4 regions of the Bacillus sp. JZ39 genome follow, and region 1 is predicted to be linked to each of the others. Evidence: predicted binding sites of a transcription regulator. Region 1 holds the regulator's gene; each other region holds the start of a gene.
The links. Region 1 encodes Rex, which represses fermentation and respiration genes when NADH is low (regulators of the CRP and FNR family bind a similar motif). Its sites were predicted from a motif close to TTGTGAAATATTTCACAA; they were not measured.
Positions count from the first base shown of each region.

Region 2: M1D65_RS18570 (YwiC-like family protein) is a predicted target of Rex. The motif match lies at 2,622-2,639, and genes of this name have one in related genera.
Region 3: M1D65_RS06630 (DUF1641 domain-containing protein) is a predicted target of Rex. The motif match lies at 2,860-2,877, and genes of this name have one in related genera.
Region 4: M1D65_RS01730 (L-lactate dehydrogenase) is a predicted target of Rex. The motif match lies at 1,762-1,779, and genes of this name have one in related genera.

Region 1 is NZ_CP096389.1:620,490-625,079, reverse strand. Features, by position in the region: gene groES (co-chaperone GroES) at 1-88, opposite strand, end outside; gene M1D65_RS03265 (CPBP family intramembrane glutamic endopeptidase) at 327-1,061, shown strand; gene M1D65_RS03260 (YdiK family protein) at 1,058-1,249, shown strand; gene tatC (twin-arginine translocase subunit TatC) at 1,287-2,051, opposite strand; gene tatAY (sec-independent protein translocase protein TatAY) at 2,058-2,231, opposite strand; gene M1D65_RS03245 (redox-sensing transcriptional repressor Rex) at 2,253-2,900, opposite strand; gene moaC (cyclic pyranopterin monophosphate synthase MoaC) at 2,897-3,409, opposite strand; gene M1D65_RS03235 (ABC-F family ATP-binding cassette domain-containing protein) at 3,535-4,590, shown strand, end outside.
Region 2 is NZ_CP096389.1:3,621,558-3,626,147, reverse strand. Features, by position in the region: gene narK (nitrate transporter NarK) at 1-986, shown strand, start outside; gene fnr (fumarate/nitrate reduction transcriptional regulator Fnr) at 1,085-1,801, shown strand; gene M1D65_RS18570 (YwiC-like family protein) at 1,833-2,552, opposite strand; gene arfM (Crp/Fnr family transcriptional regulator ArfM) at 2,696-3,172, shown strand; gene M1D65_RS18560 (nitrate reductase subunit alpha) at 3,367-4,590, shown strand, end outside.
Region 3 is NZ_CP096389.1:1,265,735-1,270,324, forward strand. Features, by position in the region: gene M1D65_RS06610 (ABC transporter permease) at 1-108, opposite strand, end outside; gene M1D65_RS06615 (ABC transporter ATP-binding protein) at 108-860, opposite strand; gene M1D65_RS06620 (DMT family transporter) at 980-1,954, opposite strand; gene M1D65_RS06625 (cupin domain-containing protein) at 2,086-2,583, shown strand; gene M1D65_RS06630 (DUF1641 domain-containing protein) at 2,972-3,394, shown strand; gene M1D65_RS06635 (NAD(P)/FAD-dependent oxidoreductase) at 3,434-4,590, shown strand, end outside.
Region 4 is NZ_CP096389.1:317,447-322,036, forward strand. Features, by position in the region: gene amyE (alpha-amylase) at 1-1,646, shown strand, start outside; gene M1D65_RS01730 (L-lactate dehydrogenase) at 1,823-2,788, shown strand; gene M1D65_RS01735 (L-lactate permease) at 2,820-4,445, shown strand; gene bmr3 (multidrug efflux MFS transporter Bmr3) at 4,489-4,590, opposite strand, start outside.

The sequences.
Region 1 (4,590 bases):
CAGAATCCGGCAACACAATTCCGCTGGCAGTTTTTTCTTCAGATTCTACGAGTTCAATGACAACGCGATCACCTAATGGCTTTAACAATGTAATAACCTCCTCAATAGTATGAATATGTAATTTTAGCACTCAGCACTAAAGAGTGCTAACACAATTCTTATAATAAAGAATCTCCCTTCCAATTTCAAGTGATAAGATAAAAAATTTTTCACGCTTACATCATTCTTTTCCGCTCCCTTTTCCGTTAGCTTTTTCACCCCCGTACCGATTATGTTACAATAGCTGTAGATGAACGAAACCCACTTAACAAAGGAGTACATACCATTTGAGAAAACAGTATTGGTTTATTATTTTGACATATATCATCATGCAGTTTTCCGCATTAATCGCGATTCCCTTGTTATTTAAATTCGGTTATGCCGGAGGACAGCCTACAAATGAAAATATGCTGCATGCACAAGGATTATGGTCCGTCATCAGCTTTATCGCCTGTCTCGTTGTTGTTCTGCTGATTCTGAGAACCGTTCCGAAAGAAACGCTGCGAAACGGACAGAAGGACTCAATCGGACTTTCTATCCTTTGGGCGATAGCCGGTTTTTTCATTGCCCTTTTCTCTCAAGGAATAGCAGGCTCTATTGAATATTATGTATTTGGGATCGGAAGAGAATCAGAAAATACACAAGCGATTCTGGATGTCATTCAGGCAGTCCCGCTCATGATTATCGTTTCTTCCATCGTCGGGCCTATATTAGAAGAAATCATCTTCAGAAAAATCATTTTCGGCGCGCTGTACGAAAAAACGAATTTCTTTTTCGCAGGTCTGATCAGCTCGGTTATTTTCGGTATTGTTCACGCTGATTTGAAGCATCTTCTTCTATATACAGCAATGGGCTTTACCTTTGCATTTTTATATGCGAGAACAAAACGGATATGGGTGCCGATTTTCGCCCATTTAATGATGAATACATTCGTCGTCATCATGCAGCTTGAGCCTGTTCGGAATTACCTTGAACAGCAGAGCACACAAATGCAATTGATTATTGGAGGATTATTTTTATGAGAAACCCGGTAGTTTGGGGAATGATCTACTTTGCCGTAGGATGCATCTTTACTTATCTTGCCGCAAGCTCGCCAGGCAGCATGTGGTCATTTTACTCCATCCTGCTGATGGTGTTCGCCGCTTACAACATCAGCATTTCTTTTAAGATGTTCGCCTTTTCATTTAAAATCAAAAAGAATCAGAAATAAAGAAAATCCATTTCTCGCATGAGAAATGGATTTTTTATTATTGCCCCGAAGACACGTCCTGATCGGCTGCACTGCTTTTCTGCGCTTTCCGATAGGCGGCCTTCGATATCAGAATACTGATTTCATATAAAATCAAAAGCGGGACTGTAACCATCATATGGGACAGAAGCTCAGGCGGTGTAATCAAGGCTGCGATCACCAGCAGCGTAAAATACGCATACTTTCTGATTTTCGCCAAAAACATCGGTGTCACAATTCCGAGCCTGGTCAAAAACATGAGGATGACCGGCATTTGGAACAGCAGTCCAAACGGAATCGTCAGCTGCAGAAGAAAATGAAAATATTCATTAATTCCGATCACCTGATTGACATTCAAGTCCTGAGAAATTCGCTTCATAAAATCAACAACAAAAGGAAATAAAATATAATATGAAAAAGATAAGCCCGCTAAAAACAGCAAAATAGAGATCGGAATGTAGCTGAGCGTTACTTTGCGCTCTTTCTCATAGAGGCCCGGGCTCACAAAAGCCCAAAGCTGATAAAGAATAACCGGCGAGGTCAAGACTATGCCGATGATAAATGCAAATTGCATAAACACATAAAGCGGGTCTGTCAGGTTGAACGCGTTAAGCGTAAGCTGCTTCGCTTCATCTGTTTCTTGCAGGTACACAATAATCGGCTTTGCTAAAAAAAATCCAGCAATAAAGAAAACGACAAACGCCAGCGCTACAATCAGCAACCGTTTTCGAAGCTCAGCAATATGCTCCAGCAGCGACATTTGATTCACTTTCATTCGTGTCATCCTAACTTACTGATCTTCTTTCTTTTTTTCCTCTTCATCACTCGTTAATCCTTTAGTAGCGTTTTTGAATTCACGAAGTGTGTCTCCCGCTGCTTTCCCCAATTCAGGCAGCTTTTTGGGACCGAAGATAATCAGAGCAACGATTGCGATAACAGCAAGGCTTCCAGGACCGATCGGCATATTTGGGCTCCTCCTTTCCCTCTATTCGATTTCCTCTAAAACTGAATAATGCTTCAAAAAATAAACCAGTGACTGAAGCTCAACTGCTAAATCTATATGATGAATTCGAATGTGTTCCGGCACATTCAAACGGGCCGGCGTAAAATTAAGGATTCCCTTGATTCCTAATGCGACCAATCTGTCTGTAATGGATTGGGCGGCAACTGCTGGCACTGTAAGAATGGCAACTGATTCATCTTTTACGTGTTGTTCAAGGTCATCAAGGTTATAGACGGGCACGCCGCCTACCTCAGTTCCTATTTTACTCTCATTTATATCAAAAGCCATAGAAATTTTTGTGTTATTGTTTTTTGTGAAATTATAGTGAAGAAATGCCGTTCCCAAGTTCCCGACACCAATCAAGATGACGTCTGTCATCTCATCCTGATCAAGCGTTTTTCGGAAAAAAGACAGCAAATAATCCACATTATATCCGTATCCTTTTTTGCCAAGAGCTCCAAAATAGGAAAAATCCCTCCGAATCGTGGCAGAATCAACCTTTACGGCATCACTGAGTTCAGCGGATGATACACGCTGTTTTCCTGACGCATGCAGATTCTTTAAAAAGCGATAGTAAAGCGGCAGCCGTTTCGCCGTCGCCTGCGGAATTTTTGATTGATCCTTATTCATTTTTGGTCCTCCAAATTATACTCGGATAGTTCTCTTTTAAAGTCACCGTTTTTCCCGCCTGTCTTCTCCAGCAAGAAAGTAGTGCCGATGACCATCCCCTTATCAAGGGCCTTGCACATATCGTAAACGGTAAGAGCGCACACCGATGCAGAAGTGAGCGCTTCCATTTCCACACCTGTACTCCCTTTCGTTTTGACCTGTGCTTTTATATGAAGTATAACTTCTGCTTCTTTTATTTTCCAGTCAAACGATATATCTACCCCGCTCAATGAAAGCGGATGGCACATCGGAATGATATTCGACGTTTGCTTTGCGGCCATAATGCCTGCCACCTGTGCGACAGCCAGTACATCTCCTTTGCCGATATCGTGACTCTGTATTTTCTCGTACACCTCATTCTTCATGTGTACGCTTGAAACAGCCGCCGCAGTACGGACAGTCGAAGATTTTTCGCTAATATCCACCATCTGGGCTCTGCCCTGTTCATTAAAATGAGAAAATCCATTCATATTAAAACGCTCCTTAAACAGATCATACACTATTTTCTTCTCTATGTCTTATATGGCCAATGTATTGTTTGCTGACTTCTGGTTCATAAGCTACACTTAACTTATTATAGCAGAGGTGAAATAATATGATGATCTTACAAATTAATCAGCTGTCCAAATCGTTTGGTGCTGATACTATTTTAAACAATATAAAGCTGGAAGTCAGAAATCGTGATCGCATCGCCATTGTAGGAAGAAATGGCGCCGGAAAATCCACGCTCCTTAAAATTATCGCAGGCCAGCTTTCGTATGAGAAGGGCGAAATTATTAAACCGAAAGATATTACAATGGGATATCTCGCCCAGCATACTGGCTTGGATTCTAAGCTTACCATAAAAGAAGAGCTGCTGACTGTTTTTGACCACTTAAAAGCAATGGAAAAGGAAATGCGGGCTATGGAAGAAAAAATGGCGGCAGCTGCCCCGGGTGAATTAGAAAGCATCATGAAAACCTACGACCGCCTTCAGCAGGAATTCAAAGATAAAGGCGGCTATCAATATGAAGCGGATGTTAGATCTGTGCTGCATGGTCTCGGCTTCAGCCATTTTGACGATTCTACACAGGTTCAAAGCCTCAGCGGAGGCCAGAAAACAAGACTGGCTTTAGGTAAGCTTCTGTTAACACAGCCTGATTTGCTCATTCTCGATGAGCCGACAAACCATCTGGATATTGATACGCTTACCTGGCTTGAACATTATTTGCAAGGCTATTCAGGCGCCATTCTCATCGTTTCGCATGACCGCTACTTTTTGGACAAAGTAGTAAACCAGGTATACGAGGTATCAAGAGCAGAAAGCAAAAAGTATCACGGCAACTACAGCGCTTATCTCGACCAAAAAGCGGCGCAGTATGAAAAAGATCTGAAAATGTATGAAAAGCAGCAGGACGAGATTGCAAAGCTGCAGGACTTCGTAGATCGAAATCTGGCGAGAGCCTCTACCACCAAAAGGGCGCAAAGCCGCAGAAAGCAGCTTGAGCGAATGGATGTCATGTCAAAACCGCTTGGCGATGAAAAATCCGCAAACTTTCATTTTGATATTACAAAACAGAGCGGAAATGAAGTCCTTCGTGTTCAGGATCTCACAATCAGCTATGAAAACCAGCCGCCGCTTTTAACAGAAGTGTCATTCATGCTCACAAGA
Region 2 (4,590 bases), 1.0 Mb from region 1:
GGTTTGGCGCGCGGCTCATGTTTATGGTCAGCTTCATCCTGCTTTTATTTCCTGTATTTTGGATCAGTATCGCGGACTCTCTGTTTGATTTAATCGCAGGCGGCTTTTTCTTAGGGATCGGGGGAGCGGTGTTTTCCATTGGAGTGACCTCCCTCCCGAAATATTATCCGAAAGAAAAGCACGGTGTCGTCAATGGGATTTACGGTGCAGGAAATATCGGGACAGCCGTTACGACATTTGCAGCGCCGGTTATCGCTCAAGCCGTCGGGTGGAAATCAACCGTGCAGATGTATCTGGTTTTGCTGGCTGTCTTTGCCTTACTGCACGTTTTGTTCGGCGACAGGCATGAGAAGAAGGTCAAAGTTTCTGTTAAGACTCAAATCAAAGCCGTTTACCGAAATCATGTGCTATGGTTTCTGAGCCTGTTTTATTTTATTACGTTCGGTGCCTTTGTCGCCTTCACTATCTATCTGCCGAACTTTCTGGTGGAGCATTTTGGGCTGAATCCTGCAGATGCCGGCTTGCGGACGGCTGGCTTTATTGCGGTTTCTACGCTGCTCAGGCCTGCGGGCGGATTCCTGGCTGATAAAATGAGCCCGCTCCGCATCTTGATGTTTGTTTTTGCCGGGCTTACATTATCAGGCATTATCCTATCGTTCTCGCCGACAATTGGCCTTTATACGTTTGGATCATTAACCGTGGCTGTCTGCTCAGGCATAGGAAACGGGACTGTTTTTAAACTGGTGCCTTTCTATTTTTCCAAGCAAGCGGGGATTGCCAATGGGATTGTGTCTGCCATGGGCGGATTAGGCGGCTTTTTTCCTCCGCTCATATTGGCGAGTGTGTTTCAGGCAACAGGCCAGTACGCGATCGGGTTTATGGCGCTTTCAGAGGTGGCGTTAGCCAGCTTTGTCCTTGTCATATGGATGTATTGGCAGGAAAGAATGAAAACACACACGGAGAGAAACAGCCAGAGCATCAACTAACACTGGGGCATTCACAAGATTGTTAGTTTTTTCTCGATGGGTACAAATCAATTCACGTTACAATAAACACACAACGTGACTTTCTTCGAGGTGAGCTCATGAATTTTCTCTCTGTTCGACCATCTGATAGTGATCTTATTTCCAGCGATCTGCATGAATTGCTGGAATCGATCAGCACGAAAAGAAAAATGGAAAAACACACGTATTTGTTTCGAGAAGGAATGGATGCAGAAGAGCTTTTTCTGATTCAATCAGGACTCATTGAAATCGGCAAGCTGACATCTGATGGAAAAGACCTGACGCTTAGAATCTGCCAAAAGCATGATATCGTCGGAGAATTAACACTTTTCACTGAAGAACCAAGGTATATGCTCAGTGCAAAAGTGCTAGAGGATGGCGAGGTGCTCGTCATTAATAAAAATAAGCTGGAAAAAGAATTAATCCAAAACGGCGCTTTGACATTTGAGTTCATGAAATGGATGAGCACGCACCTCCGGAAGATTCAGTCCAAAATCAGGGATCTGCTTCTTCATGGCAAAAAGGGGGCGCTCTATTCTACCCTTATCCGCTTATCAAACAGCTACGGAGTGGAGCGAAGCGACGGCATTCTGATTAACATTGTCCTGACAAATCAGGATTTGGCAAAGTTTTGTGCGGCTGCACGGGAAAGCATCAACCGTATGCTGGGAGATCTCCGCAAAAAAGGGGTTATTTCGATAGACGAATCCGGAAAAATTATTTTACACAAGCGGGACTATTTACGATGTGAGATTGAGTGTGAAAATTGCCCGCTGGAGATTTGCAATATTGACTGAAAAAAACAAGGACAGCGGTGTCCTTGTTTTTTTACCTTGTCATAAAGAGGCACATGACGGCAAAAAAGAAGCAGGCATTCACGATTTCCAGAATGCCAATCGTTTTTACGGGCCAATCTCTTCCATGAAAAAACCATGCCCGCAAGCTGCTCGGGATAAAAGCGAGAAACGCCCATCCTGCTCCGAAAAGAGCGGATAAAAAGGGGAGCAGCAGGTGATATCCCCATGACCAGTATGCAAGTGTCCTGTTTTTTCTTTCACGAATCACCGATTTCACATAAAAGGAACTCCCGATAAAAAATAAAGCAGACTGCAAGAAAATAAACCAAGCCCAGCCGTCGAGGGTTCCCATCCCCAGCCAGCAGCTCGCAAACCCGCCCGAACAAAAGAACAAGACACCTGCAACATCATTCAATAGGGCTCGTTCGTTTTTTCGGCGGGCAAAATACATATGTATGAGAAACAGCGGCAGTAAAGAAACGCCCACCCAGATGAGAGGCGGCTTATGAAAGACCGAGATCATCAAAAAGCAGCAGGCGGGAAAACCGTAATAACACATCCACTTTTGATATGGTTTGCTTTGTTTCTTTTTTAAGGCAAGCGTAAAGGGATAAACCGCTAAGTATAGGAAAAGCCAGCCTAGGAAGAGCGGAATATGCCAAATAACGGGGCCTCCCTTGGCCATGCCGAGTAAAAATGGGATCAGCAGCATCGCCCACGCGCCGTGCTGCTTCGGAATCAGCGCCTTCATCGAAATCCTCCTTTTTTCTTTCATTATAAATGCAGTCACCCTCCTGATAAGTGACATTCATCATACAGGCTGTGAAATACATCACTGCTGTACAGGCTCAGTCGAGCTACACTAAAGCTATCCTTAGCACAGGAGGTTTTCCTATGAATCAGTGTGACTATTTATTATTTCTGAAACAACTTCCTATGTTTAATGAAGTGCCTCTATCCATTGTCGAAACCTTGCTGAAAAACGGCACGTTTATCCGCGGCTCATGTGATCAGTCTCCATCTTTTCTTCATTCTCAATCTGTCTATATTGTATTAAAAGGCAGTGTCCGTTTCGTGGACAGCAGGCTCCCTGAAGGGTCGAAAACCGTTGCGCTGTGGGAAAAAGGCGATGTGTTTCCGATTGATGAAAAAGGCGGGCTTTATTTATCGCCCTTTATCTCAGTCAATGCCACTTCAGACATTCTGATTCTCAATATCCCATATTACATATTTAAGAAAATGATGTCTTACCATCCGCAGCTGCAAATGAACTTTTTGGCTATGCTTCAGCAAAATGTTTTTTGTTCCTATCAATTATTTTTGCGGTATCTGCATACATCACAGGATGAAAACGCTGAGCCCGGTTCTTAAATAGAGCCGGTTTTTTTGATCTTTGAATGAAAGGCGGCTAATGACCCAAGCGTCCTGCCTGAACGCAGCCTTCCTTCTCCTTTGTGTGAACATTTTGTGAAAAAAGCAGAGTGTGTGACATAGTTCACAAGGAAACACGCTGTCTCTGTTTATAGTGAACTTAGCATCACCTGACTCGGAAGGAGTGAACTCTCATGAAGAAAAAGAAAAGGAGTCCGTTGTTTAGGAGATTGAATTATTTCTCTCCTATCGAACACCATTCAAATAAACATAGCCAAACCACCCGCGAAGATCGCGATTGGGAGAATGTATACAGAAACAGATGGCAGTACGACAAAGTCGTTCGCTCCACCCACGGCGTTAACTGTACAGGGTCTTGCAGCTGGAATATTTATGTCAAAAATGGAATTGTTACGTGGGAAGGGCAAAATTTGAATTATCCATCAACAGGCCCGGATATGCCTGATTTTGAACCGAGAGGCTGCCCGCGGGGGGCCAGTTTTTCATGGTATATCTACAGCCCGCTGCGTGTGAAATATCCATACGTGCGCGGTGTACTGATTAATTTATGGCGGGAGGCACTGCAAGAACATCAAAATCCATTGGAAGCCTGGAAATCGATCGTCGAAAACCCTGAAAAAGCGAAGTCCTATAAACAGGCGAGAGGGAAAGGCGGGTTTGTGCGCGCTGAGTGGCCGGAGGTGCTGAAGCTGATTTCAGCCTCTCTGCTGTATACAGTGATGAAATACGGGCCTGACCGAAACGTCGGTTTTTCTCCGATTCCGGCCATGTCCATGATCAGCCATGCATCAGGCTCCCGGTTTATGTCGTTAATCGGAGGCCCTATGCTCAGTTTTTATGACTGGTATGCGGATCTTCCTCCAGCATCCCCGCAAATTTGGGGTGACCAGACGGACGTTCCGGAAAGCAGTGATTGGTACAATTCCGGCTATATCCTCACATGGGGCTCCAACGTTCCGTTAACGAGAACGCCTGACGCGCATTTTTTGGCGGAGGCCCGCTATAAAGGCGCTAAGGTCATTTCGATCAGTCCGGATTTTGCGGAATCCTCAAAGTTCGCGGATGACTGGCTGAGTATTCGCCAAGGGACTGACGGGGCACTTGCGATGGCGATGGGTCATGTCATTCTGCAGGAATTTTACGTGAACCAAGAAACTGAACGTTTTATTGAGTACGCGAAGCAATACACTGATTTTCCATTTCTCGTCACCCTGTCAAAAGAAAATGGCGTATACACAGCGGGACGGTTTCTGCATGCGAAGGACATCGGGCGGCAGACAAAGCATGATCAGTGGAAGCCTGCGGTTTGGGATGAACAAACAAGTTCATTTGCCATACCCCAAGGGACAATGGGCTCGCGCTGGGACGGGCAGCAGAAATGGAACCTGCACATGATT
Region 3 (4,590 bases), 650 kb from region 1:
GATGGTGGCGATGATCATGTCTTTTTCTACACCGGCTTTAAAGGATTTTGATAAAAACAAGGCGATCAAAACAAAGATCATCGTTAAAGAGAGAGAAAGGTAATCCATTACCGAGTGCCTCCCTTCAAAAATTCTTTCGCTGCTTCATGCTGCGGAGCGGAGAAAAATGTGTCGGTTTCAGCGATTTCAAGCAGCCGGCCATCTGCCATAAACCAAATGGTATCGGCTATTCGTTTTGCCTGCTCCATATTATGAGTGACCCACATGACTGTCCATTTTTTCTCTTGATGCTGACGTTTGATCAGTTCTTCAATCTCAAGAGCAGAAACCGGGTCCAAGGCCGATGTGATTTCGTCCAACAATAGAATGGAGGAAGGATTTGAGAGCGTTCTGGCCAGTGACAGTCTTTGCCGCTGCCCGCCCGATAAGTCTCTGGCGCTTCTGTCTAACAACTCTGGCGGCAGCCCTGCAAGCGAAGCCAGCTTTTCAGGAGAGTACAGCTGGGATTGATGCAGCCTTTGTACAAGACTTAAATTGTCACGCACTGTCCCGTCGAGCACGGGAGCCGATTGAAACGCGAGGGCTGCCGTTCGCCTCAGCTCATTGACATTCCATTCTCTGACTTCCTTTCCGTATATGTTGACTTCGCCGCTGTCAGGCGTTCTCATTAAATTACACATAGAAAGGAGGGTGCTTTTGCCTGAGCCGGAAGGACCTAAAACGGCTACGATTGCGCCCTGTTGAATGTCTCCGGTGACATCCTGCAGCACATCATAGGTTTGTCCATCTTGTTTATAGCTTTTTCTGACTGATCTGAAGGAGATGGCTGGTATGTTTTGTGTTTGATCGTTTGCTTCCATTACAATAATCACCTTTCAATATAAGTAGGCTGACATTATATTTAACTATAACGTGAAACAGATTCCTTTTGGTAGCACAAATAAAGGAGAACAGGCTTTCACCCATTCTCCTGCAGATGCTACGCAGTCAGATTTGACTGTGCTTTCTTTTTCGGTTTTCTCGGCTGTGAAGCGAAGGTATGTAACATCATCCCCGCTATTATAATGAACAAACCGGCAAATGATAAAAGAGATGGGAAAACGCCTGACAGCAGAACAATTTCACCAAGCAGCGCGAAAATCACTTCACCGGCTTGAGTGGCTTCAACAGCTGCGAGTTTTTGCGGATTGTCTCTTACCATATCAGTGGCCCAGAAAAATAAAACCGTCGCAATGATGCCTGAGCTGACGGCAACGATAAAGGATTGAACGGTTTGGCTTGCTGTTGGAAGGCCATCTGACCACCAGCCGTAAGCTGCTAATATAAGCCAGAATGGAAGGCTTGCCAATGTCATTCCAAGCACGCGCTGAAATGTATCAAGCCGGCCTCCGTATTCTTCGAGCATTCTCCTGTTTCCTAACGGATAGGCAAAAGCCGCAATGACAACCGGCAGCACACTGAAAAGCAGCATCCTCCCAGAAAGCGATTCTGCATGCTGAAGCTGAATCAGAGCCGCTCCAATCAGGATGATCATGGAAGTGCCAAGTGAAACCAGGGGAATCTTTTGGCGAACGAGCTGCGGACCGCCCGGCATATCTTGTTTGACATAAAACAAAGGAGATAAGAGCACCCCGGCTACAATTGTAATTTGCCAGGTTCCGGCTATGAGCCACCCCGGACCGTATGCAGCCGCAAATGTAATCGGCGCGTAAAAAAGCACGAAGCCGACGAAGCTCCATTTGATCCAATAAAACGGCTTTTTCCTCATCTCTAGTAAGAGAGGCGTGAATGTCCCTCTCATGATGACAATCAAACATAAAAACGGCACCATAAAAATAAAGCGCAGCGAAGAGCTCCAAAGCCAGCTGCCTCCTGATAACTCCATCGCTCTGTTTAAGATAAAGGTAACGGCGAAAAAGAGTGAAGCCAATATTCCGATAACGATAGCTTTCATGATATCCCTCATTCTGGCATTATTTTTTTATACTATACTATTCGGTATCATGCAGATCAATGGAATCATGAGAAAAACATCATGTTTTGCGAACCGCTATGTGTGGAAGACAAAAAAGGGAGGTGTAATTGATGGAAAAAGAGACACAGACATACTTCTTTCCGGATGACGGCAGGATTCCGAATCACCCTGATTTTCCGCTCGTGGTGTATCAAAACGCGCTTAAGGACACCGGACTGGCAGAGCGGATCGTCATCCGGCATGGCTGGTCAAACAGCTGGTCAGGGAGTGTTTTTCCATACCATCATTATCACAGCAATACGCATGAAGTCCTGATTGCCCTTAGGGGAGAGGCTGTGATTCAGTTTGGGGGAGAAAAAGGGGCTGCCATCCCTTTCAAATCAGGCGACGCAGTCGTGATTCCAGCCGGAGACGGACATAAAAAGCTCAACTCAAGCCCCGATTTTACTGTCCTTGGCGCCTATCCCGGTGGCGTTCAGTATGATATAAAGACGGGGAAACCGAATGAGCGGGAGGAAGCGCTCAAACAGATTAAGCAGGCGGCGTTGCCGGCGAATGATCCGATCACAGGAAAAAGAGAGCCTCTATTGGAAATATGGGTAAAGTGAAGGGGAGAAATTGCTGGATTGTCAATAACTAGTGCCGCAGAAACGATATGACATGAGCTCCATATAAATTAATTTCATAATCGAAGCAATTCACGTTCAAATTTTGTTCAAAAAGTGTTATCATATAGAAGGTAATCGAATTGGAGTTTTTTGTGTTTGCTATTTTCAGAGAGAGTAAAGGATTTTGACTTATTCAATTGTTTATTTTTAGATAAAAATAATACTGAATATGGCAAGATGAAAAACTGGGTAGTAAACATTTATTTTTGTAAATGATTGTGCACGAATTCACAATCCTTATTCTTATGCCTTAAAAGCGTGAGACAGGGAGAGGCACTACCCTTTCCAAAAAAATCAGCAAACTGCTTATAGTAAAGGAGAATTGGATATGCCAGAAACAATCGATCAAACAAATGCGTCTGTCAGCCAAAGCCAGCAAGATCTTATTGATCAGCTATTAAAGCCAGAAGTTCAAGAATCATTGACTGTTTTAGTTGACCAGCTTCCGAAGCTGACTGAGTTAGTGAATATTTTAACGAAGTCTTATGATTTCGCTCAGTCTGTAGCGACTGACGAAGTGTTAAAGAGCGACACAGTCGGTGCGATCACTGAAATTCTCGAGCCTGTAAAAGAAACAGCGAAAGAAGTAGCTGCGACTGCGATTGAAGCAAAAGACCGCGCGGAAGCAAGCAACGAAACAATTGGACTTTTCGGCCTTCTTCGCATGCTGAAAGATCCTCAAGCTCAAAAGCTGTTCCGTTTTGCTAACAGCTACCTTGAAGTCATGAACGAACGCGAAAACCAAAAATAATCTCAGATTCAAATTGATATAAAGGACGGAGGATATACGATGTCAAAACATATTGTCATTCTAGGCGCTGGTTATGGCGGAGTTCTTTCTGCTCTAACAGTTCGCAAACATTACACAAAAGAACAAGCACGCGTGACAGTGGTAAACAAATACCCTACTCACCAAATCATTACGGAATTACACCGCCTTGCTGCAGGCAACGTGTCTGAAAAAGCGGTTGCAATGCCATTAGAAAAACTTTTCAAAGGCAAAGACATTGATCTTAAAATTGCGGAAGTAAGCTCTTTCTCTGTTGATAAAAAAGAAGTTGCGCTTGCTGACGGTTCTACATTAACTTACGATGCGCTTGTTGTAGGTCTTGGTTCTGTAACGGCTTACTTCGGCATCCCAGGTCTTGAAGAAAACAGCATGGTATTGAAATCTGCTGCTGATGCGAACAAAGTCTTCCAGCATGTTGAAGATCGTGTGCGCGAGTACTCTAAAACGAAAAACGAAGCAGATGCAACAATCCTTATCGGCGGCGGCGGCTTAACAGGTGTTGAGCTTGTTGGTGAGCTTGCTGACATCATGCCGAACCTTGCGAAAAAATACGGCGTAGACCATAAAGAAATCAAATTGAAACTTGTTGAAGCAGGTCCGAAGATCCTTCCTGTTCTTCCGGATGATCTTATCGAGCGTGCGACTGCAAGCCTTGAAAAACGCGGCGTTGAGTTCTTAACAGGTCTTCCTGTTACAAATGTAGAAGGAAACGTAATCGATCTGAAAGACGGATCTAAAGTTGTTGCCAACACATTTGTTTGGACTGGCGGCGTACAAGGTAACCCATTAGTCGGTGAATCAGGTCTAGAAGTGAACCGCGGACGCGCGACTGTAAATGACTTCCTGCAATCTACATCTCATGAAGATGTATTCGTTGCTGGAGACAGCGCAGTTTACTTCGGTCCAGACGGCCGTCCATACCCGCCAACTGCACAAATCGCATGGCAAATGGGTGAGCTGATCGGTTACAACCTATTCGCTTACCTGGAAGGCAAAACGCTTGAAACATTCAAGCCAGTAAACTCTGGTACACTTGCAAGCCTTGGACGCAAAGACGCGGTTGCCATCATTGGTGCTAATTCTACACCGCTTAAAGGTCTTCCTGCTTCCTTGATGAAAGAAGCAAGTAACGTACGTTACTTAACACACATTAAAGG
Region 4 (4,590 bases), 300 kb from region 1:
ACCGTTACTTAGGAACTGAACAAGAATTTAAAGAAATGTGTGCAGCCGCTGAAGAATATGGCATAAAGGTCATTGTTGACGCTGTCATCAATCATACCACCAGTGACTATGCCGCGATTTCCAATGAGATTAAGAGTATTCCAAACTGGACACATGGAAACACACAAATTAAAAACTGGTCGGATCGATGGGATGTCACGCAGAATTCATTGCTCGGGCTGTATGACTGGAATACACAAAATACACAAGTACAGTCCTATTTGAAACGGTTCTTAGAAAGAGCATTGAATGACGGGGCAGATGGATTTCGATTTGATGCCGCCAAACATATAGAGCTTCCGGATGATGGCAGTTACGGCAGTCAATTTTGGCCGAATATCACAAATACATCTGCAGAGTTCCAATACGGAGAAATCCTGCAGGATAGTGCCTCCAGAGATGCTTCATATGCGAATTATATGAATGTGACAGCGTCTAACTATGGGCATTCCATAAGGTCCGCTTTAAAGAATCGTAATCTGGGCGTGTCGAATATCTCCCACTATGCATCTGATGTGTCTGCGGACAAGCTAGTGACATGGGTAGAGTCGCATGATACGTATGCCAATGATGATGAAGAGTCGACATGGATGAGCGATGATGATATCCGTTTAGGCTGGGCGGTGATAGCTTCTCGTTCAGGCAGTACGCCTCTTTTCTTTTCCAGACCTGAGGGAGGCGGAAATGGTGTGAGATTCCCGGGGAAAAGCCAAATAGGCGATCGCGGGAGTGCTTTATTTGAAGATCAGGCTATCACTGCGGTCAATAGATTTCACAATGTGATGGCTGGACAGCCTGAGGAGCTCTCGAACCCAAATGGAAACAACCAGATATTTATGAATCAGCGCGGCTCACATGGCGTTGTGCTGGCAAATGCAGGTTCATCCTCTGTTTCTATCAATACGCCAACAAAATTGCCTGATGGCAGGTATGACAATAAAGCTGGGGCAGGTTCATTTCAAGTGAATGATGGTAAACTGACAGGCACGATCAATGCCAGGTCTGTGGCTGTGCTTTATCCTGATGATATTGCAAAAGCGCCTCATGTTTTCCTTGAGAATTACAAAACAGGTGTAACACATTCTTTCAATGATCAACTGACGATTACCTTGCGTGCAGATGCGAATACAACAAAAGCCGTTTATCAAATCAATAATGGACCAGAGACGGCGTTTAAGGATGGAGATCAATTCACAATCGGAAAAGGAGATCCATTTGGCAAAACATACACCATCATGTTAAAAGGAACGAACAGTGATGGTGTAACGAGGACCGAGGAATACAGTTTTGTTAAAAGAGATCCAGCTTCGGCCAAAACCATCGGCTATCAAAATCCGAATCATTGGAGCCAGGTAAATGCTTATATCTATAAACATGATGGGAGCCGGGCAATTGAATTGACCGGATCTTGGCCTGGAAAACCAATGACTAAAAATGCAGATGGAATTTACACGCTGACGCTGCCTGCGGACACGGATACAACCAACGCCAAAGTGATTTTTAATAATGGCAGCGCCCAAGTGCCCGGTCAGAATCAGCCTGGCTTTGATTACGTGCAAAATGGTTTATATAATGACTCGGGCTTAAGCGGTTCTCTTCCTCATTGAGGGCAATGCTAGACGGGACTTACCGAAAGAAACCATCAATGATGGTTTCTTTTTTGTTCATAAATCAGACAAAACTTTTCTCTTGCAAAAGTTTGTGAAGTATTGCACAATATAAATGTGAAATACTTCACAAATAAAAAGACATCAAAGAGAAACATACCCTGGAAGGATGATTAATGATGAACAAACATGTAAATAAAGTAGCTTTAATCGGAGCGGGTTTTGTTGGAAGCAGTTATGCATTTGCGTTAATTAACCAAGGGATCACAGATGAGCTTGTGGTCATTGATGTAAATAAAGAAAAAGCAATGGGCGATGTGATGGATTTAAACCACGGAAAGGCGTTTGCGCCACAACCGGTCAAAACATCTTACGGAACATATGAAGACTGCAAGGATGCTGATATTGTCTGCATTTGCGCCGGAGCAAACCAAAAACCTGGTGAGACACGCCTTGAATTAGTAGAAAAGAACTTGAAGATTTTCAAAGGCATCGTTAGTGAAGTCATGGCGAGCGGATTTGACGGTATTTTCTTAATCGCGACAAATCCGGTTGATATCCTGACTTACGCAACATGGAAATTCAGCGGCCTGCCAAAAGAGCGGGTGATCGGAAGCGGCACAACACTAGATTCTGCGAGATTCCGTTTCATGCTGAGCGAATACTTTGGCGCAGCGCCTCAAAACGTGCACGCACATATTATCGGAGAGCACGGCGACACAGAGCTTCCTGTTTGGAGCCATGCGAATGTCGGCGGTGTGCCGGTCAGTGAACTCGTTGAGAAAAACGATGCGTACAAACAAGAGGAGCTGGACCAAATTGTAGATGATGTGAAAAACGCAGCTTACCATATCATTGAGAAAAAAGGCGCGACTTATTATGGGGTTGCGATGAGTCTTGCTCGCATTACAAAAGCCATTCTTCATAATGAAAACAGCATATTAACTGTCAGCACATATTTGGACGGGCAATACGGTGCAGATGACGTGTACATCGGTGTGCCGGCTGTCGTGAACCGCGGAGGGATCGCGGGTATCACTGAGCTGAACTTAAATGAGAAAGAAAAAGAACAGTTCCTTCACAGCGCCGGCGTCCTTAAAAACATTTTAAAACCTCATTTTGCAGAACAAAAAGTCAACTAACCGCAACTTTAGAGTAAAGGGCTGATTGTCAATGTGGGAGCAGTTGTATGATCCGTTTGGAAACGAGTATGTGAGCGCACTTGTGGCGCTCACTCCGATTCTCTTTTTTCTTTTGGCTTTAACTGTTTTGAAAATGAAAGGCATTCTTGCGGCATTTCTTACCCTAGCCGTCAGTTTCTTCGTCTCCGTTTGGGCATTTCATATGCCGGTTGAAAAAGCGATTTCTTCTGTTTTGTTAGGAATCGGGAGCGGGCTGTGGCCTATTGGCTACATCGTCCTGATGGCGGTGTGGCTGTATAAAATCGCAGTGAAAACCGGGAAATTTACCATTATTCGGTCCAGCATTGCCGGCATTTCGCCTGACCAACGATTACAGCTATTATTAATTGGTTTTTGTTTTAATGCGTTTTTAGAAGGCGCGGCTGGTTTTGGTGTTCCGATTGCGATTAGTGCGGCGCTGCTCGTCGAACTTGGTTTTAAACCGTTGAAAGCGGCGGCGCTCTGCTTGATTGCAAACGCCGCCTCCGGAGCCTTTGGGGCGATTGGGATTCCTGTCATCACAGGGGCGCAGATTGGTGATTTGTCTGCTCTTGAGCTGTCACGGACATTAATGTGGACACTGCCGATGATCTCATTTTTAATACCATTCCTGCTTGTATTCTTATTAGACCGAATGAAAGGAATCAAACAGACATGGCCCGCTCTTCTGGTTGTGAGCGGTGGGTATACAGCGGTTCAGACACTGACAATGGCGGTGCTCGGGCCGGAATTAGCAAACATTTTGGCGGCCTTATTCAGCATGGGCGGGCTTGCCCTCTTCCTCCGCAAATGGCAGCCGAAAGAGATTTACCGCGAGGAAGGGGCCGGCGATGCTGGTGAGAAAAAGGCATACCGTGCCGTTGACATTGCGAAAGCGTGGTCTCCTTTCTACATTTTAACTGCGGCGATCACCATCTGGAGCCTTCCAGCCTTCAAAGCGCTTTTCCAAGAAGGCGGGCTGTTATATCAATCAACGCTCCTGTTCAAAATGCCTTTTCTGCATCAGCAAATTATGAAAATGCCGCCGATTGCGCCATCTGCCATGCCGTTAGATGCAGTCTTTAAAGTTGATCTGCTGTCAGCGACTGGTACAGCGATTTTAGCGGCGGTCATCGTGACAGGGCTGTTCAGCAAAAAGTTCTCCTCCCGGGATGCCTTTGCTTCCCTGAAGGAGACAGGAAAAGAGCTGTGGGTGCCGATTATGACGATCTGCTTCGTGATGGGGTTTGCCAATCTGGCCAACTTCGCAGGGCTCAGCTCTTCAATTGGGTTAGCATTGGCGAAAACAGGAGACCTGTTCCCGTTTGTCAGTCCTGTTCTTGGCTGGATTGGCGTGTTCATCACCGGTTCTGTTGTCAGCAATAATGCTTTGTTCGGCCATTTGCAGGTTGTCACCGGAGCGCAAATCGGTGCGGGTTCAGACTTGCTGTTAGCCGCAAATACGGCGGGCGGTGTCATGGCGAAACTTGTTTCTCCTCAATCTATCGCCATCGCTGCCGCAGCGGTAGGCCAAACAGGCAAGGAATCTAAACTGTTTAAAAGGACAGTGGCGTACAGCCTGATTCTGTTATTGATCATTTGTATATGGACGTTTATTCTTGCAAGATTTGGAGTGTAATATAAAAAAGCAGTACATGCCCAGCATGTACTGCTTTTTTATGTTAATTTGCTTTCTTTGTCATTTCGGCTGTTGTTTTCACTCTGGCTTTTCCCATAAATAAAATGGTAACCGCCGCGAGGACAATTGGAATCAAAGCGAGCAA